Regions from separate parts of the Ensifer sp. SL37 genome, predicted to be linked through region 3. Evidence: predicted binding sites of a transcription regulator. Region 3 holds the regulator's gene; each other region holds the start of a gene.
What was found. The regulator LexA, encoded in region 3, represses DNA repair genes until DNA is damaged. The targets are predictions, from matches to a motif close to TGTTCNNNNTGTGTTCNG.
Positions count from the first base shown of each region.

Region 1 (5,659 bases), on a different contig from region 3:
TCCCGCTTTACGACAAGATGCGCGAGCGCGACGCCGATTTCTACGCGGCGCTGGAAAAGGCGGGCTTCCAACTCGATTGGGGCGCGGATGGCTCAGGTCTCTTCATGAAGTACCTGCGCCGCGGGTCCGGATACTACATCGATATCGGCGCGTCGCAGCTGATCATCGACGGCAAGGTGAAGCTTGCCGCAGGACAGGTGGAAGAGATCACCGAAACCTCGATAAAACTGGCTGACGGCAAGGAGATCCCGGCCGACGTCATCGTCTATGCGACGGGCTACGGCTCGATGAATGGCTGGGTCGCCGATCTCATCGACCAGGAGACAGCCGACAGGGTCGGCAAGGTCTGGGGACTTGGCTCCGATACGCCGAAGGACCCCGGCCCCTGGGAGGGCGAGCAGCGCAACATGTGGAAGCCCACGCAACAGGATGCCCTGTGGTTCCATGGTGGTAACTTGCACCAATCGCGCCATTATTCGCAGTACCTGTCACTGCAACTGAAGGCACGATTGGAGGGTATTCAGACGCCGGTTTACGGTCTGCAAAGCGTCCATCACAAGCGCTGAACCATTTAAGAGGCAGAGGGAGCTTGAGCGCCCTCTGCCTGTCGGTCGTGTCCGCGTGCAGGCACCCCAGTGCGGCTGTGTGCCATGCGGACATAGCCAGGAGATTGACGCTGAGCCCGCACTTAATCCTCGTCCGAGACTTGCCAGACCCTCCGGTCCGAACATTAGAGACATCACCTAGCTGGAACCCTGGCCATCGGGTTAGGGCGCATCTGCGGAGACAATCAAGACTGACAGGAACCAGTAGCAGCGAGGAGCGTTAATGCAACGGATCCTTCATGTCGTCTTCAGGTTGGGTCCAACGCGAGCCCCACACGCTTCGGGCCCCTAAAGTCGCCTTCGGGGCCATTGTACCGGGTGTGGCCGGTTGCACCCTTGTCTTAAGCCAGGAGCTCCCATGCGCATCGCCTTCCTTGTCAACGCGATCGAAACCGAAAGGCCATCCTATACGACAACATCCTTGGCGCTTGCTGCGCTTGCTCGTGGCCATGAGGTCCTCTACATCACGCCGGGTGATTTCATACTTGGGCCCGACGACGCATTGATGATCCGGGCGGCACATCTTGGCGACGCACGCCCCAAGAAGTCCGAAACACTGCTACGCGCTTTGATCGCGCCCGAACAGCAAAGAGCCCTTGTCAATGTTGAAGAGGTGGATGTTCTGTTCTTACGGAACGATCCGTCGCTGGATGCCGATACTCGCCCCTGGGCCGCGCATGCGGGTGCAAATTTTGGTCGGCTTGCCGCAGAAAGAGGCACGATCGTCGTCAACGACCCATGTGGTCTGGCCTTGGCGCAAGACAAGCTTTACTTCCAGGATTTCCCGGCCATCGTTCGTCCGACCACTTTGATTTCCAAGGACATCGAGGAGATCAGGGCGTTTATCGACGATCATTCAGACGGCGTAATCATCAAACCGCTACAGGGATCTGGCGGCAAGAACGTTTTTCGGGTCGGAAGCAGCACCGAATCCAACCTCAATCAAATCATCGATGCGGTGGGTGAGGTCGGCTATCTCATTGCGCAATGTTACCTTCCGAAGGCGTCGGAAGGAGATACCAGATTGTTTCTCATGAACGGGCGACCTTTGCAGCGCGGCGACGTCTACGCTGCGTTCAGGCGCGTTCCCGCGAAGGGAGACGTGCGCTCCAATATTCACGCGCGTGGGACGCCAAAACGGGCGCATGTGACAAAGGAAATGCTGGCGATCGCCGAGACCTTGCGCCCGAAGCTTGTCGAAGATGGCATGTTCCTGGTCGGCCTCGACATCGTCGGCGACAAGCTGCTTGAGATAAACGTGTTCACGCCCGGTGGTCTCCAGACCATTCGTGAACTCTACGACGTCGACTTCTGCGAGGACATCCTCGAGTCGCTGGAGAACAAAATTGCGACCAGGAAGACGTATCAAGGAGCGTTGAACAACCGGATCTTGTCGACCCACTAGGACTTTGCCGAAGAACTCTGGGCACAAGGTCGCTAGCAAATTGGTGCTTTAAAAAAGATCTTTCCAAGGATTCGGAACCGATGGCGCTGTCCTCGGTTTCTCCTGCATACGCGATAGGAGAAGAAGGCGATGGCCAAAGACGACGATCTAAAAGCCGGCTTTACCGGCACACCCGAAGAACCTCTCGCTGGCGTTCGCAAAGCTGCGCAGACAGCCACCGAAGCAGTGAAGAGAGAGACGAGCGCTGTCGCGACTGCCGCAGCAGATCATCCTCACACCGCGACCACTCTCGGATTGCTGATCGGCGCCCTCGCCTTTACCATCGGCTACGTCGTGGGACGGTCATCGGTCGATACCGGGCGGGGATACTGGCGATAGATCCGCCAGCCGGCGAAGCTGATGTTCGCCGCCGCCTCTCAAATCACGATAACTCCCTCGTTACCATGAATTTAGGCGCCGCTAATATCTATTGACTATAGCGTGCACTATGCAAGGCTGAAAGCTCTTGATTGTGTCGTGACGCTGTAGGGTTTCTTCATGTTCTTGGTCCGCACCGATCTCGATGTCGCCATCACACGATGGCGCGAGATCATCTTGACTTCCTTGCCGTGGGACCAACTTGGCGGCTACGTTGCGTTGCGCAAGCATGATTTGACAATCGAACTTCACAACCTCGATGAGGATAGCGATCTGCTCGTCTTTGCCACCGATGGCGAAGTTCTGGCCAGCCGGTTCCGTTCAGCTTATCCCTTTGTGGTGACATACGGGAGGAATCCCGGCTACCCGCTGGAATACCTGGTCTGGCTTTCATTCCACATGCAAGCGAACTTCGATCGGTTGGGTGTCCTGGAGATGAGCGCGACTTACGAGGACGAAGAGGGCGACATCGAAAGCATGTCTGCCATGGCGATGGGCTTCTCGCGTCAGGCCGACCTTGACGACTTTATAGCGCGGTTCGACGGCAAGGACCTGAGCCAGGATTTGTTGTTCGGCTATGACGCTTATCTATTGGAGGTGGGAGAGAAGATCGGCTAAGGCATCCTTCCCCAAGGAATATCTCGCTCCCGCCCCTCGACTGAAGCTCATCTCGCTGAACCAGCGCCGGCCACTCGATTTTCTAGCGTGCCTGACGGTGAGCGTTCGCCGGCGTCGGTTCCAGCGACTTCTGCTCGGCCGATCCGCCAGTCTCCTCCCATCCAAACACACTGCGACCGCCCCATTCGGGCGAGTGGCGAAACTCTCCGGCAACAATTTCCTTGAGGTCCGGGCCGGTGGCGTATCTTTCGAGCTGCCGTGCCTGGTCGTCAAGACGCTTCAGCGCCTCCAGTTCCTCGCCAAGTCCGAGCCGCGCTTTCGTCACGGCCGATCGCATGACCGCGATCGTGTGGTCGTACACCTTGAGGGGCACGGGAAACGGATGGCGGTCCTTGCCACCGTGCGCAAGCGAAAACCGGGCCGGATCGGCGAAACGGCAAGGCGCGCCATGAACGACTTCAGCCACCATCGCGAGCGCGTTGACCGTGCGGGCACCGACGCCCGGAACCATCAAAAGCTGCTCGAAATCTTCCGGCCCGCGATCGGCAGCCGCAGAAAGTGTCGCATGCAGCCGTCGCATGTTGACGTTTTCCTCCCGTACGTCGTGATGTGCCGGCATCACGAGATGTGGGAGCAACGGCTGATCGGCCTCCTTCGGTTTAACCTTCGGATCCATAGCGACGACTTCCCGGACAATTCGGTCAGGCCCAAGCGATGCCAAAAGCTCAAGCTGCCCGTGGCGTGATGCGGCAGCCCGTCTGTCTGCGAGATTGACGATTTCCCCCTGACCTTTTCCCTCGATCGCGGCATGGGGAGAGTCGACGAAGCTGGAAACGCCCTCCGACAACCAATGATAGCGCCGGGCCTGGCGTTTATCGCCGTTCATGCCTTGCTGTACCACCACCCATTTGCCATCGTCAGCGACGATGAAACCGTGCAGGTAGAGGTCGAAGCCGTCCTGGACCGCGGCACTATCGACCTTTGCAACAAGCCGGCTGGTGGCCGCAAGGCCGGCACCATCGATGCCGACGCGGTTGCCGATGGCGATCAGTTCGTCTGGCGTCTGCCGCGAATGTCGTCCGCGACCGCCGCAGACGCTTATCCCGAGATCCCGCGAACGAGGAGCGAGACCGCGCTTGAGAGCGCCGATGACGCTGGTGGTGATGCCGGATGAGTGCCAATCCATGCCCATGACGCAGCCGAAGGACTGGAACCAGAAAGGATGGGCCAGACGGCGCAGAAACTCGTCACGGCCGTATTCGATGACGATGGCTTCGGCGATGATCGTCCCGAGCTTCGTCATGCGATCGCCGAGCCACGGGGGAACCCTGCCGCCATGAAGAGGGAGATCTGCACTTCCAGCTCGCTGAACCATTCGTGTCTTATAGGCCGCTTACAGGCATTGTGACAGGGGAAAGTTCTTCAAACGTTCCTACCGCCGGGAACAAGTCGCAACCCTTGCTGTTTTGTGGTTGGAATGTTGCGAGGCGCCGTTGCGTCACGATGAGATGGGCCAATCCCTGCGGAGGCCTTCCAATGCAAAACCGTTTCCCGTGTGCGGCAGTCGTCATCCTCCTAACCGCAGCTTTACTGGCGGGTTGCGCCAACGTCTCAGCCAGGCAGACAGCGAGCAACACCGGCAAGGTTGGATACGGTTCGGATCCGGTTCTGCCAAAACCACGCCCAACCGTGATCCCGACGGTCAACATCGCCGATGCGACCGGGTGGCGGGGCGGAGAACATCCACTCGCTGCCAAAGGATTGAAGGTCAACGCCTTTGCGACGAATTTGGACCATCCGCGCTGGCTGCGCGTCCTTCCCAACGGTGACGTTCTGGTGGCCGAAAGCAATGCTCCGGCCAAACACGACGAGGGCTTCAGCCTGAAGAAGGTCTTCATGAGCGCGGCCATGAAGCGCGCTGGCGCCGCCACACCAAGCGCAAACAGGATCACGCTGCTTCGCGACACCGATGGCGACGGGGTGGCCGACCTGCGGACCACGTTCGCCGAAGGTCTCAACTCGCCTTTCGGCATGACGCTGTCGCGGGGCAAGCTCTATGTCGCCAACACCGACGCTCTCGTCGCCTTCCCCTATTCGAACGGACAGACCCGGATCACGGCGCCGCCGCAAAAGATCGCGGATCTACCGGCCGGCGATCTCAATCACCATTGGACCAAGGATGTGATCGCAAGCCCGGACGGCCGCAAGCTCTACGTTACGGTCGGCTCCAACAGCAATGTTGCCGAAAACGGCATGGCCGTCGAACGGCACCGTGCAGCCGTGCTCGAGATCGACAAGGCAAGCGGCCACATGCGCCCCTTCGCCTCGGGCCTGCGCAATCCCAACGGGCTCTCCTGGAACCCTCAGAATGGAAAGCTGTGGGTCGCGGTCAACGAACGCGACGAACTCGGTGACGATCTCGTCCCGGACTACATGACATCCGTGCGCGATGGCGCCTTCTATGGCTGGCCCTACAGCTACTTCGGCCAGAACGTCGACACCCGCGTCAGGCCGCAGCGTCCTGACCTCGTCGCAAGGGCCATCAAGCCCGACTACGCGCTGGGCGCCCACACGGCATCATTGGGACTGGTGTTCTCGAGGGGCTCGTCGCTCG
Region 1 covers NZ_JAPPRN010000007.1:1,152,709-1,158,367, forward strand. Annotated here, with positions in the region: partial or broken gene OVA00_RS37630 (NAD(P)/FAD-dependent oxidoreductase) at 1-566, shown strand, start outside; gene OVA00_RS37635 (glutathione synthetase) at 964-2,010, shown strand; gene OVA00_RS37640 (hypothetical protein) at 2,140-2,388, shown strand; gene OVA00_RS37645 (hypothetical protein) at 2,548-3,045, shown strand; gene OVA00_RS37650 (DUF763 domain-containing protein) at 3,128-4,420, opposite strand; partial or broken gene OVA00_RS37655 (PQQ-dependent sugar dehydrogenase) at 4,582-5,659, shown strand, end outside.
Region 1: the regulator LexA is predicted to act here: its motif matches at 4,462-4,479, upstream of OVA00_RS37650 (DUF763 domain-containing protein).

Region 2 (5,659 bases), 2.6 Mb from region 3:
CGGTTTTCTCACGGTCCTGAATAGACTGGAGATTCTTAAGATAGGGCCAACACGGACGCTGTTTTACGCATCGCTTGCATAAAATTGCACGCAAAGTTTTATGTCCGCGACATCGGCTGTCCGGATTGCGCAAGCGGCCGTCGGGAGGGTGAAATCTATGCGGGCCAGGGCCTGGGAAAAATGAGACGGGCGACTTCGCCCGTCTCAAGTGCGTGCTTTTTCGCGCAGGATTTAGAGACGCGACGCCACGTCCGCAGCGAGCGGGATCGAGGGCTGGGCGCCGCTCTTCAGGCAGGCGAGAGAGCCGGCGACTGCTGCGCGGCGCAGAGCGTCGGGGAAGGCGATGCCGGCATCGAGGCTGGCTGCGAGATAACCGCAGAAGGTGTCGCCGGCGCCGACGGTATCGACCGGCTCGATCTTCAGGCCCTTGGCGCGCTGGATCTCGCCCTCATGTACGGCCACCACGCCTTCGGCGCCAAGCGTGACGATGACCGTCTGGCCGGTCTCCGCGTGCAGCGCCTTCATCGCTTCTTCGCGCTCAGTGCTCCCGATACCGCTCTTGCCGGCCAGCAGCTCGAATTCGGTTTCGTTGGCAATGACGATATCGGCCATGCGGCCGAGGCGGGCTGCGTCCGGTGTCAGCGGCGCGATGTTGATGACCGAACGCACGCCCTTCTGTTTGGCGGCGGTGAGCGCCTTCTCGACCGAGGCGGCCGGAATTTCGAGCTGCAGCATCAAGGTATCGCTGGGCTTCATGCCGTCGACGGCCTTCACCGCATCGGCTTCATCGACCGTCGCATTGGCGCTGGCGACGACGACGATGACATTTTCGCCGTCGCCGCCGACGAGGATATGGGCGGTGCCGGTCGGCTCGCTGACCGTCTTGGTCAACGACAGGTCGGTGCCCGCACCCTTCAACAGCTCGAGCGCGCCGTCAGCAAAACTGTCCTTTCCTACTGCGCCTGCCATCTGCACCGTCGCGCCGGCACGCCGTGCGGCCAGCGCCTGGTTTGCGCCCTTGCCGCCGGCGGCGGTTGAGAAGCTGGTGCCGGCGACGGTTTCGCCGGGCTTCGGAAGGCGTGCGGTGGTGGCGATCAGATCCATGTTGATGGACCCAAAAACAGTAATCATGTGAAACTATCCTGTCGGCTTTGCGAATTGGCCCGGAGAGTGCCCGACAGCCTCAGTCCTCGTCAACCACCCGCAGGCGCAATTGCCCGACCCGATTGTCGACCGCGGCACGTGGTTCGTCCGCGTCCCGTGTGCCGCCTTCCGCTTGCAGTTCTAAGGCCTCGATCTTGGCGCCGCGGCGGGTGAGCTTGCTGGAGGAAACGAGGATGTCCTCGACATCCTTCTGGCTCATGGCGAAATGGCCCTGCAGCTTGCGCACGCGCTCATCGAGACGGCCGAGATCCTCCATCAGCCGCGCGACTTCGCCCTGGATCAGGTGCGCCTGCTCGCGCATGCGTGCATCCTTGAGGATCGCCTGGATCACCTGGATCGACAGCAGCAGCAGGGAGGGCGAGACGATGACGATCCGCTGGCGGTGCGCCTTCTGCACGATCGCTTCGAAATGCTCGTGGATCTCCGCAAAGATCGATTCCGAGGGTACGAAGAGGAAGGCGGTGTCCTGCGTTTCACCTGGGATCAGGTACTTGCCGGCGATGTCGCGCACGTGCGTTTCCATGTCGCGGCGAAAGAGTTGGGCGATCTGCTGGCGCCGCTCCGGGGTCGGAGCATCCCGCATCGCGTTCCAGGCTTCGAGCGGAAATTTGGCGTCGATGACCAACGGCGGCTGGCCGTTCGGCATGCGGATGGTGCAGTCGGGCCGCACCCCGTTCGACAGCGTCGCCTGGAATTCGAAGGCCCCCATCGGCAGCCCGTCGGCGATAATCGCTTCCATGCGCGACTGGCCGAAGGCGCCGCGCGTCTGCTTGTTCGATAGAATCGCCTGAAGTCCGGCCATATCCTTGGCGAGCGACTGGATGTTGTTCTGGGCCGTGTCGATGACCGCGAGGCGCTCCTGCAGCCGGCGCAGGTTCTCGTGTGTCGCCTTGGTCTGCTCGCTGATCGAGGCGCCGATGCGATGGGTCATGCCGTCGATGCGCTGGCTGAGTGTCTGGTTGAGCTCCGCCTGCCGGGCGCCGAACACCTCGGCCATGGCCGCGACCCGCCCTTGCATCTCCGTCTGTGCTGCTAGCAGCATTGCCATCTGTTCCTGCCGCTCGTCGTCGCGGGGATTGCGCCGGCGCGAGAGCGCCATCAGGCCGGCAACAGCCAGCACAAGGCCGGCGGCAATTGCCAGATGGCCCAGGGTAATCGGCAGGGTGCCGATGAAAAACAACGGCTGGGCGAAGGGAAGGGGCGCGGGTTCCATGCGCCAAACCTAACAGATTCTCTCGCGAAGTGTAGATCAAAACGAGAACATATGTGCGCGGCGGTTAACGCCCGACGAGGGACGAGCGGGTGCCGCAGGTGGCAAGGCAATTTCCTTGCGCGTCGATGGAAAGATCGGCTATGGGAGCATCATGACCATCAAGCCGCTTATCATCCTTCCCGATCCTGTGCTTCGCCAGGTTTCAACGCCGATCGAAACCGTCGACGCGGACGTCCGCCGTCTGGCCGATGACATGCTCGAAACCATGTACGATGCCCCCGGCATCGGCCTTGCCGCGATCCAGATCGGTGTCGCCAGGCGCATGCTGGTGCTCGACGTTTCGAAAGAGGGCGACGAGAAGACGCCGCTTGTCTTCATCAACCCCGAGATCGTCGCTTCGTCCGACACCTATTCGGTTTACGAGGAAGGCTGCCTGTCGATCCCTGACTACTACGCCGAGGTCGAGCGCCCCGCCGTCATCACCGTCAAGCACCTCGACCGCGACGGCAAGGAACAGACGATCGAGGCCGAAGGCCTGCTCGCCACCTGCCTGCAGCACGAGATCGACCACCTGAACGGCGTGTTGTTCATCGACCACATCTCCAAGCTCAAGCGCGACATGGTGATCCGCAAGTTCACCAAGGCTGCCAAGACGCGCGGCGCAAAGGCGATCTGAGCCTTCGATCGCGGTAGATCACGCGAAATTTTGAAGGCGGGAACCCATTGAACATTCCAGGAAGAGCGTGAAACGGCTTTCCTGGAATTGTCCTGTTTTTAGAGAATGAGATCATTTCGCCGTTTCCCCGCATGAAGTGATCTGAAAGGACGGAGTTACCGCCTTGTCGCTTCGCATCATCTTCATGGGCACACCGGAATTTTCGGTGCCGACACTGGCGGCACTTGCCGAGGCAGGTCATCAGATCGTCGCCGTCTACACCCAGCCACCGCGGCCGGGTGGCCGCCGCGGGCTCGATCTGCAGAAATCGCCGGTGCACCAGGCGGCCGAGCTTCTGGGCATTCCGGTGCTGACGCCGGTCAACTTCAAGGACGAGGCGGACCGCCAGACCTTCCGTGATTTCGACGCCGACGTCGCCGTCGTCGTCGCCTATGGCCTGCTTCTGCCCGAGGCCATCCTCACCGGCACCAAGCTCGGCTGCTACAACGGCCACGCCTCGCTGCTGCCGCGCTGGCGCGGTGCAGCCCCAATCCAGCGCGCGATCATGGCCGGCGATCATGAGACCGGCATGATGGTGATGAAGATGGAAAAGGGGCTCGATACCGGCCCGGTCGCCCTCACCAAGACGGTTCAGATCGGCGAGACGATGACCGGGGGCGAATTGCACGATCGCCTGATGCAGGTCGGCGCCAGTCTGATGCGGGAAGCGATGGCAAAACTCGAGGCCGACGATCTGCCGCTGACGGTCCAGGCCGAGGACGGCGTCGTCTACGCCCAGAAGATCAGCAAAACGGAAACCCGCATCGATTTCGCCCGTCCCGCCCGCGAGGTCCACGACCATATCCGCGGCCTGTCGCCATTTCCGGGCGCCTGGTTCGAACTTGAGATCGCCGGCAGGCCGGAGCGCATCAAGGTTCTGAACTCGGAGCCCGCTTCCGGCGAGGCCGAGGCCGGCACGGTGCTCGACGATAATCTGACGATTGCCTGCGCCGAGGGCGCCGTTCGGCTCACCCGCCTGCAGCGCGCCGGCGGCAAGGCGTTGGGTGCGGCCGACTTCCTGCGCGGAACGCCGGTTGCGCCCGGCATGAGGGTCGGCTGATGCCGCGGTTCAAGCTGACCGTCGAATATGACGGCTCGGACTATGTCGGCTGGCAGCGGCAGGACAACGGAGAGTCCGTGCAAGGGGCGATCGAAAAGGCGATCCTGTCGCTGACCGGAGAGACCGTGTCGATCCGCGGCGCCGGCCGCACCGATTCCGGTGTGCACGCCAGTGGCCAGGTCATGCATGCGGATCTCACGCGTCCGTGGAAGCCCTACACGCTGCGCAACGCGCTAAATGCCCATCTGGGGCTTGCGGGCGAGCGGGTGGCGATCCTCGGGGCCGAGGAAGTGTCCGAGGAATTCGACGCGCGCTTCTCGGCGCTGCGCCGCCACTACCTCTACCGCATTATCTCGCGGCCCGCGCCGCTGGCGCTTGAAGCCCGGCGCGCCTGGTGGGTGCCGAAGCCGCTCGACCATGAAGCCATGCATGCAGGCGCCCAGCGCCTCGTCGGCCATCATGACTTCACCACCTTCCGCTCCGCCCATTGCCAGGCGGCGAGCCCGGTGCGCACGCTCGATCGGCTGGACGTCGCGCTTGTCGCCGGCGTTATCGAGATCCGCGCAACGGCGCAGAGCTTCCTGCACAACCAGATCCGCTCCTTCGCCGGCTCGCTGAAGCTGGTGGGCGAAGGCAAGTGGACGCCGGATGATCTGCAGGCAGCGCTTGAGGCCCGCAACCGCAAGGCCTGCGGCCCCGTGGCGCCGCCCGATGGGCTTTATTTCCTTCAGGTGGATTACTGATCCTGAGGTCCTAGCTTGTCGGGATCAGACCGAAGAAGCGCTGCAAGAGATCGCCGATCATCATCGACGGCAACAGGAACAGCGCCGTCAGCGCCGAGGCAAGCAGCGTCTGGTTGCCGGTCACCATGCGCAAGAGCCGGAAGAGCACCGCAACGCTGATGACGAGCAGCGTCAACCAGATGAAGCTCGTCAGCCCCTGGCTCCCGGGAATGACGACACGGATCGCCGCCGGCACCGCCATGGCGTAGGAGAGCGGAACCGAGAGCCAGTTTGTGGTAACGACGATCGGTACCACCGCTCCGGCAAATCCGAGTGGGCGCGAGAGAATGGCGATCAGCACCAGCGGCAAGAGCCAGCTGACGAGATCGACGACGAGCAGCTTGAAGATGAAGCCGATGCCGATCGTGGTGCCATCAGGCATGACCGAGAGGTAGTAGAGCCGCCAGGACGCCCAGGTGACGGCGATCGCCGGCAGGCACCAGAGCATGGACGTGAACGAGCGCCAGAGGCCACTCTCGCTGAAATCGAGCCAGCGGAAGCCTTCTTCGTTACCCTGCGCCAGGAGCCAGAGCCCCCGGATATAGGCAAGCACCTCATCAAGCAGCGGCATGGCCGAACCAGCGGGCGATGAAGGTTTCATAGATATTGGTCAGGGTCTCGAGGTCGGCGACGGCGACCCGTTCGTCGACCATGTGCATCGTCTGGCCGACGAGGCCGAACTCGACCACCGGGCAATAGTCCTTGATGAAGCGCGCATCCGAGGT
Region 2 covers NZ_JAPPRN010000006.1:1,050,033-1,055,691, reverse strand. Annotated here, with positions in the region: gene OVA00_RS17230 (ribokinase) at 232-1,131, opposite strand; gene OVA00_RS17225 (DNA recombination protein RmuC) at 1,184-2,377, opposite strand; gene def (peptide deformylase) at 2,529-3,053, shown strand; gene fmt (methionyl-tRNA formyltransferase) at 3,217-4,152, shown strand; gene truA (tRNA pseudouridine(38-40) synthase TruA) at 4,152-4,895, shown strand; gene OVA00_RS17205 (hypothetical protein) at 4,906-5,505, opposite strand; gene dapE (succinyl-diaminopimelate desuccinylase) at 5,492-5,659, opposite strand, start outside.
Region 2: the regulator LexA is predicted to act here: its motif matches at 2,410-2,427, upstream of OVA00_RS17225 (DNA recombination protein RmuC).

Region 3 (5,659 bases):
CTCCACCAAAACGATCAGTAGGTGCCCGGTTGCCGAGGTATCGGAACAGCGGCTGATTTGTCATCAGCAGATCGCCAGTTCGAGTCTCTCTGGGGACACCACCATGCTAAGCCACCGTCCGGCCTTCGCGAAACGCTGCCCGATCCCGTGGCCACCTGTTTTCAGAGGCTGAACGGATCCCGCGCCGATCGCTTCTCGCTCGGTGCACTGAACGGGTCGGCTTTCTTCTCCTTGGACTTGCGGCCCTCGTCGGCGATGATCTCGTCGACCGCCCGCTGGCATTTCATCAGCTCGTCGGCCGCCGGGCCGGTGCCGCGCAGGCTGAGATTTGCGATGACGCGATCTTCAAACGCGATGGCCAAGGCCCGCTTGCGCACGAAGCCCGTCAGGAACTGGGCGTCGGTGACGTTCACGAACAGAAACTTTCCGCTCGCATCACCGGCAGCGGTCGCCGAAGCGCTCCAGGGATCGGTCTTGTCGAAGCGGAAGGTCAGGTCGTACTCTTTGCCGACCTCGAGCGACCTCCAGTCGTCGCTGGCGAAGCTCATATAGAGCGGCGACTCGGAGCCCTTGGGATAGAACCCAAGGCGCAAGGTGACCCCGCCGTCGAATACCGACGAGATGAAGCAGGAGCCCTCCATCGAGGTGTCGGATGCAACGGTCCAGCCGTCGACATCCTTCCACTTGATGATTTCGGACTCCTCAGCCGCGGCCGATCCCGCGGCGATCAGACAGCTTACCAATCCGACCAGCAATCTACGCATGCAAAACCCCCGTTTGCCCGCATTTTGATAGGTCCCCCCGTCACTGTCGAGGGTGCCTAGCCGATCCCAGGCAATATTTTAGGAATATTCACCTCTCTGCGGCAAGCGGACGCGCCCATCACATGGCGAAAGGATCTTTCGACGACTTGGTCTGGCCGCCGCCGGCAAAGGGATCGTTGTTCGGCGCATTGCCACCGGCGCCCGCAAAGGGATCGTTCGCCGCTCCCTGACCGCCATTCGGGATCAAGGCGCTCACCGCCTCCTGGCACTTGAACATCTCGCTTACCGCCTTCATCGAATCACGCAGGCTGAGGCTCGCGACGACGCGCCCCTCGAAGGCCAGCGCCAAGGTGTTTTTGCGAACGAATTCGGTAAAGAAGTCGGTGTTGGAAAAGTTGACGACAAGGGCCTTGGCTCCGGTCAGATCAACACCGAACGCAACGGCCGGCCACTGACGACCACGGTCGAGCTGCAAGGCCACATCGTATTCCCGCTGCGGCTCGATTGATTTCCATTCGGCATTGCCGATCGAAAGAAACGCCAGGTTCGTCGATCCCCGCGGATAAAAGCCGATACGAAGGATAGCGCCGGCGTCATAGCTCGTCGCCGCGTAACACGAGCCTCCCAGGGAAGGATCGGATCCCACCGTCCAGGCGTTGATCCGTTTCCAGATATTCGAACGCCCTTCTTCGGCAGACGCCGCTCCAGCCGTGAGCAACAGGCCGAGCACCACCAACGACAATCTATGCATGCAACCACCCCACTATCCACGCAAAGTTATCTTTTTTTAGAGGCCTGTCGAGACGGTGAAGGCCCTTCCCCGCAGGGATTTTTGCGCGCCCCAGGCCCGATGCGAAAGCTGGCAGCTCCGATGCATTCTCCGCGCCGGTCCATGAAGAACGGCCGAGACGAGCTTGAGATGGAGCGGCTGGCGCAAATCAGCCACAGCCTGCGGGCAAAGAGCTGTTGAACATGGCAGAGTGATCGCCATGCTTGCTGGACTTCGGAACGAAAGCGCGGTTCACATCGTTTACCAACCCGTAGTCCCACCCCTTCATCAAGTGGACGATCACCGTGCTTGCCGCCCTGCTTCTCGCTTCGATAGTCGCATCGCCCAATATGCCTGACGTCAAGCTCAGTGCCGCGACGGTGGATGAACTCCAGACCGATTTCGAACGGGCCGTGCCGTGCCATCAGATCGATGGACGCAATGTTTGGAAGGGCGCGCTCGCGTTCTACATCCAGTCCTTCGTTTATGACGGCGATACGCCCGTTGCGACCGATGCGGCCGACGCAGTGCTTCCGGAAGACAACAGCGCCGAAACGGTGAAGGAGTTCGAAGACGCCTGCTCGGCCTCGCAAGCGACTTAAGTCTCTCCGCGAAGAGAGCCGCGATTCTTTCGAATCACGCGCGCGATTGACCTGCCCGGCGCTGTTTTGGGACGCAACCGTCGCCGAAAACCGCCCCGCTCCCGCAAAAGTGACCAATCGCCCCCCACAGAAGCAGCCAATTGCCTGAATTCACGGAGTTTTAGGCACTTGCGGAACACATATGGAACAGATAGTGTCTGTTCTTGATTTGTTTCACGCCTCTGGAGCGACGTGCCATGCTGACCCGCAAGCAACAGGAATTGCTTCTGTTCATCCACGAACGCATGAAGGAGTCGGGCGTACCGCCGTCTTTCGATGAAATGAAGGATGCGCTCGACCTGGCGTCGAAGTCCGGCATTCACCGCTTGATCACGGCGCTCGAAGAACGCGGGTTCATTCGCCGGTTGCCGAACCGGGCACGCGCGCTCGAAGTCATCAAGCTTCCGGAAGCCTACGCCGCCGGCCAGCAACAGCCGCGCAGGGGCTTCTCGCCGAGCGTGATCGAGGGCAGCCTCGGAAAGCCGCCGGCCGCCGCTCCTGCCACGCCGAAGCCGGCGCCGGTCGCCGAAAGCACGTCTGTTTCCGTCCCGGTGATGGGGCGCATCGCTGCCGGCGTGCCGATCTCGGCGATCCAGAACAACACCCATGACATTACCGTTCCGCTCGACATGATCGGCAGCGGCGAGCATTACGCCCTCGAAGTAAAGGGCGATTCGATGATCGAGGCCGGCATCTTCGATGGCGACACGGTGATCATCCGCAACGGCAACTCGGCCAATCCCGGCGACATCATCGTGGCGCTCGTGGACGACGAGGAAGCGACGCTGAAGCGCTTCCGTCGCAAGGGCGCGTCGATTGCGCTCGAAGCGGCCAACCCCGCCTACGAGACGCGCATTTTCGGACCGGATCGCGTGAAGATCCAGGGCAAGCTCGTCGGGCTGATCCGCCGCTACCATTGAATTCCAGGCAGAACGCCGAATCAGAAGAGCCTCGCCACTGAAAGTGGCGAGGCTCTTTCCATTTAAGGCGACCTGAAATCCAGATCGCTTATTCGTGGATCGTGTATTCGCCGAGTTCGCAGAGATCCTGCGTGTCCTCGGTCGTATCGAGGGCCGAGCCTTCCTCGAATTCGAATCGCATGTCGTATTTGCAGACGTCCCGCCCGTCGGCAATGGTGATCTCCATGCTCTCGCCGGGGTTAAGGACCTGCCGACCGAAAACATCGTCTTCCCATTCATTGACGCCGACCGGCGACGTATAGAAATTCGTCAGTACCGCGCCGGTGTTGTTCTTCAGCTGGAAAACCAGGTCGTCCGCGCGCGCCTCAATAGCGGTCGCCGCAAAACACGCCAACGCCGTCAGGATCAGTCTCTTTTTCATTGATGCCATTGCCTCCGTTCTTAATGTTGACGGACGCTACCGATGCGGTTGATCTCAGCGGAGTCATCGTTCCCCCTCTACCGAATTCACCGAAGCGATAAGATCCGACGGAGGCATAGGAGACGTGGCTTGCGCGGACGTGTCGCGAATTTTACCGCGCTGCCCTAAGGCAGAACGCCAAACCAAATTTAACGAGGTGAGATTATTGGAGGCCTCGCCCGGAATTGAACCGGGGTACAAGGATTTGCAGTCCTCTGCGTCACCACTCCGCCACGAGGCCTCACAGCTCGGATAACCAAGCGTTGGCGCGGATTTAGAATGATTGCCGAAAAACCGCAAGAGGCATTTTCTGAAAAACGCGCCGTCGAATTGCAGGACGGATACTTTCCACAGAACGATCGACGATGACCGCCGATCGTCTCCCAGCTGATCTCAGCACCAGGGCGTCGGGCGCCCTTCCCACGGCCGCACGAGCCCCTCGGAAACGAGTACACGTCCAAGAGATTGGTCACCGCGTGTGACCAGGCGCAGTTTCTCGCCGGCCTTGGCATCTGATCGCCCTCCCGCCGAGATCAGCCTGAAGTCGCCTGCATTCAGCAATTCGCGCAGGCGCTGCTTGGCGTAGAAGCCGCGCGAACGCTCCTTGTCGCAGCTTGCCTGGCGGATTCGCGGTGCATCGACATCGGCGACGCGGATCGTCTCGCCATGGAAGACGAAGGTCGCGCCATCGATCACGCAGTTGTCGTTGCGAATGCCGCAAAAATAGAACTGATCGGTACGGATGGATGCCGTCTTCACCTCTTCATTCGGCCGCACGAGAGGGGTTGGCGGCGTGACGCCGACATTCACCGACGGCACCGGGGCGGCCAGGACAACCTTCGTCGCTGGGTTGGGCTTCGGATTTGGTTTGTGCCTATCCGCCAGCTGCGCAACGCGCTCCTGCGCTTCAGGAACCGCGCGCTGAGGCTTCGGCTTCGTTTCCGATCGCGATGCAAAGGCCATGACATCCGAAACCACCGGCCAGTGCCGCAACTCGGCGCGATGGTCGTAGGCCATGACGCCGCCAAGGGTGAGCGCTGCGGCCAGATACCACGGCGCCATGCCGCCCTGTTTGCTGGTGCTTCGGCCCGAACTGCGGCGTCGACGTTTCGTAGTGGCTTTGGCCATCGGTCCCCATCCTGATTCGAGACCGCATTATGCGTTTGATGGGTTGCCGAAAAGTTTTCGAAAGCACCCCAACAGAGGGGAAGACCGCGAGGAACCGGTCATTCGCCTGCGCGGCCACGGCCCTTGTTGAGAGATTCGGAATTGGTACGTGACGGCCGCGAGGAACCGAAAACTGCCGACCGCCCTGCCTCGACAACAAGATCGTTAAATCGGCGTCCGGCTCAGGAGCCGTTCGAGGAGTTGGCCTTCCCGCGCCAGCGCGCCCACCAGACGGCCAGACGACGACGGCGGCGGCGAACCGAGGGAATGTCGTGGGAAAGCACGATCAGGCCCAACGGTATCATCCAGAAGCCCAGCACGGGCAAGAAACCGAGAAAACCACAAAACACCAGCAGCGAACCCAGTAGGATCCGCAGCAGGGGCGAGTCGGGCAACGCGATACGCCATTTTCCCAGCACGATCTGTCGTGTTTGCGGATCAATGCCGAAATGCGTCTGCTTCCTGTTTTTATTCATCATTCCCTATCCGGCGTGTTTTCCCACAATTGGGGACTTCTCCACAGCCTCGCAACGGAACTTGTCATTTTTTTTGAAAAAGCGCTTGGCAAATCAGAAAAGCATGCGTATTAGCAGCCTCACTTCTGAAGCGCACAGCACAACAGCGGCGCGGATGATCCCTGGTAGCTCAGCGGTAGAGCATTCGACTGTTAATCGACAGGTCGCCGGTTCGAATCCGGCCCGGGGAGCCACTTTCTAAAAGAGCCATTTGCAGCGATGCGAATGGCTCTTTTTCATTTTGCACCTATGTTCTCCAAGTGATCAATCCCCAACCTCCCGATGGTTCTTCATGACAAAGGCCGCGGCGCCGCCCATCATCGTCTGGTTCCGCAAGGATCTCCGCCTGGCCGACAATCGCGCCCTCTCGGCTGCCGCCGGCGAGGCAGCCGTCATTCCCCTCTATATTCGCGAACCCGCCGA
Region 3 covers NZ_JAPPRN010000006.1:3,642,667-3,648,325, forward strand. Annotated here, with positions in the region: tRNA gene OVA00_RS29905 (tRNA-Ala) at 1-8, shown strand, start outside; gene OVA00_RS29910 (hypothetical protein) at 162-755, opposite strand; gene OVA00_RS29915 (hypothetical protein) at 883-1,497, opposite strand; gene OVA00_RS29920 (hypothetical protein) at 1,884-2,135, shown strand; gene lexA (transcriptional repressor LexA) at 2,372-3,094, shown strand; gene OVA00_RS29930 (hypothetical protein) at 3,183-3,524, opposite strand; tRNA gene OVA00_RS29935 (tRNA-Cys) at 3,722-3,795, opposite strand; gene OVA00_RS29940 (thermonuclease family protein) at 3,948-4,682, opposite strand; gene OVA00_RS29945 (hypothetical protein) at 4,904-5,197, opposite strand; tRNA gene OVA00_RS29950 (tRNA-Asn) at 5,356-5,430, shown strand; gene OVA00_RS29955 (cryptochrome/photolyase family protein) at 5,529-5,659, shown strand, end outside.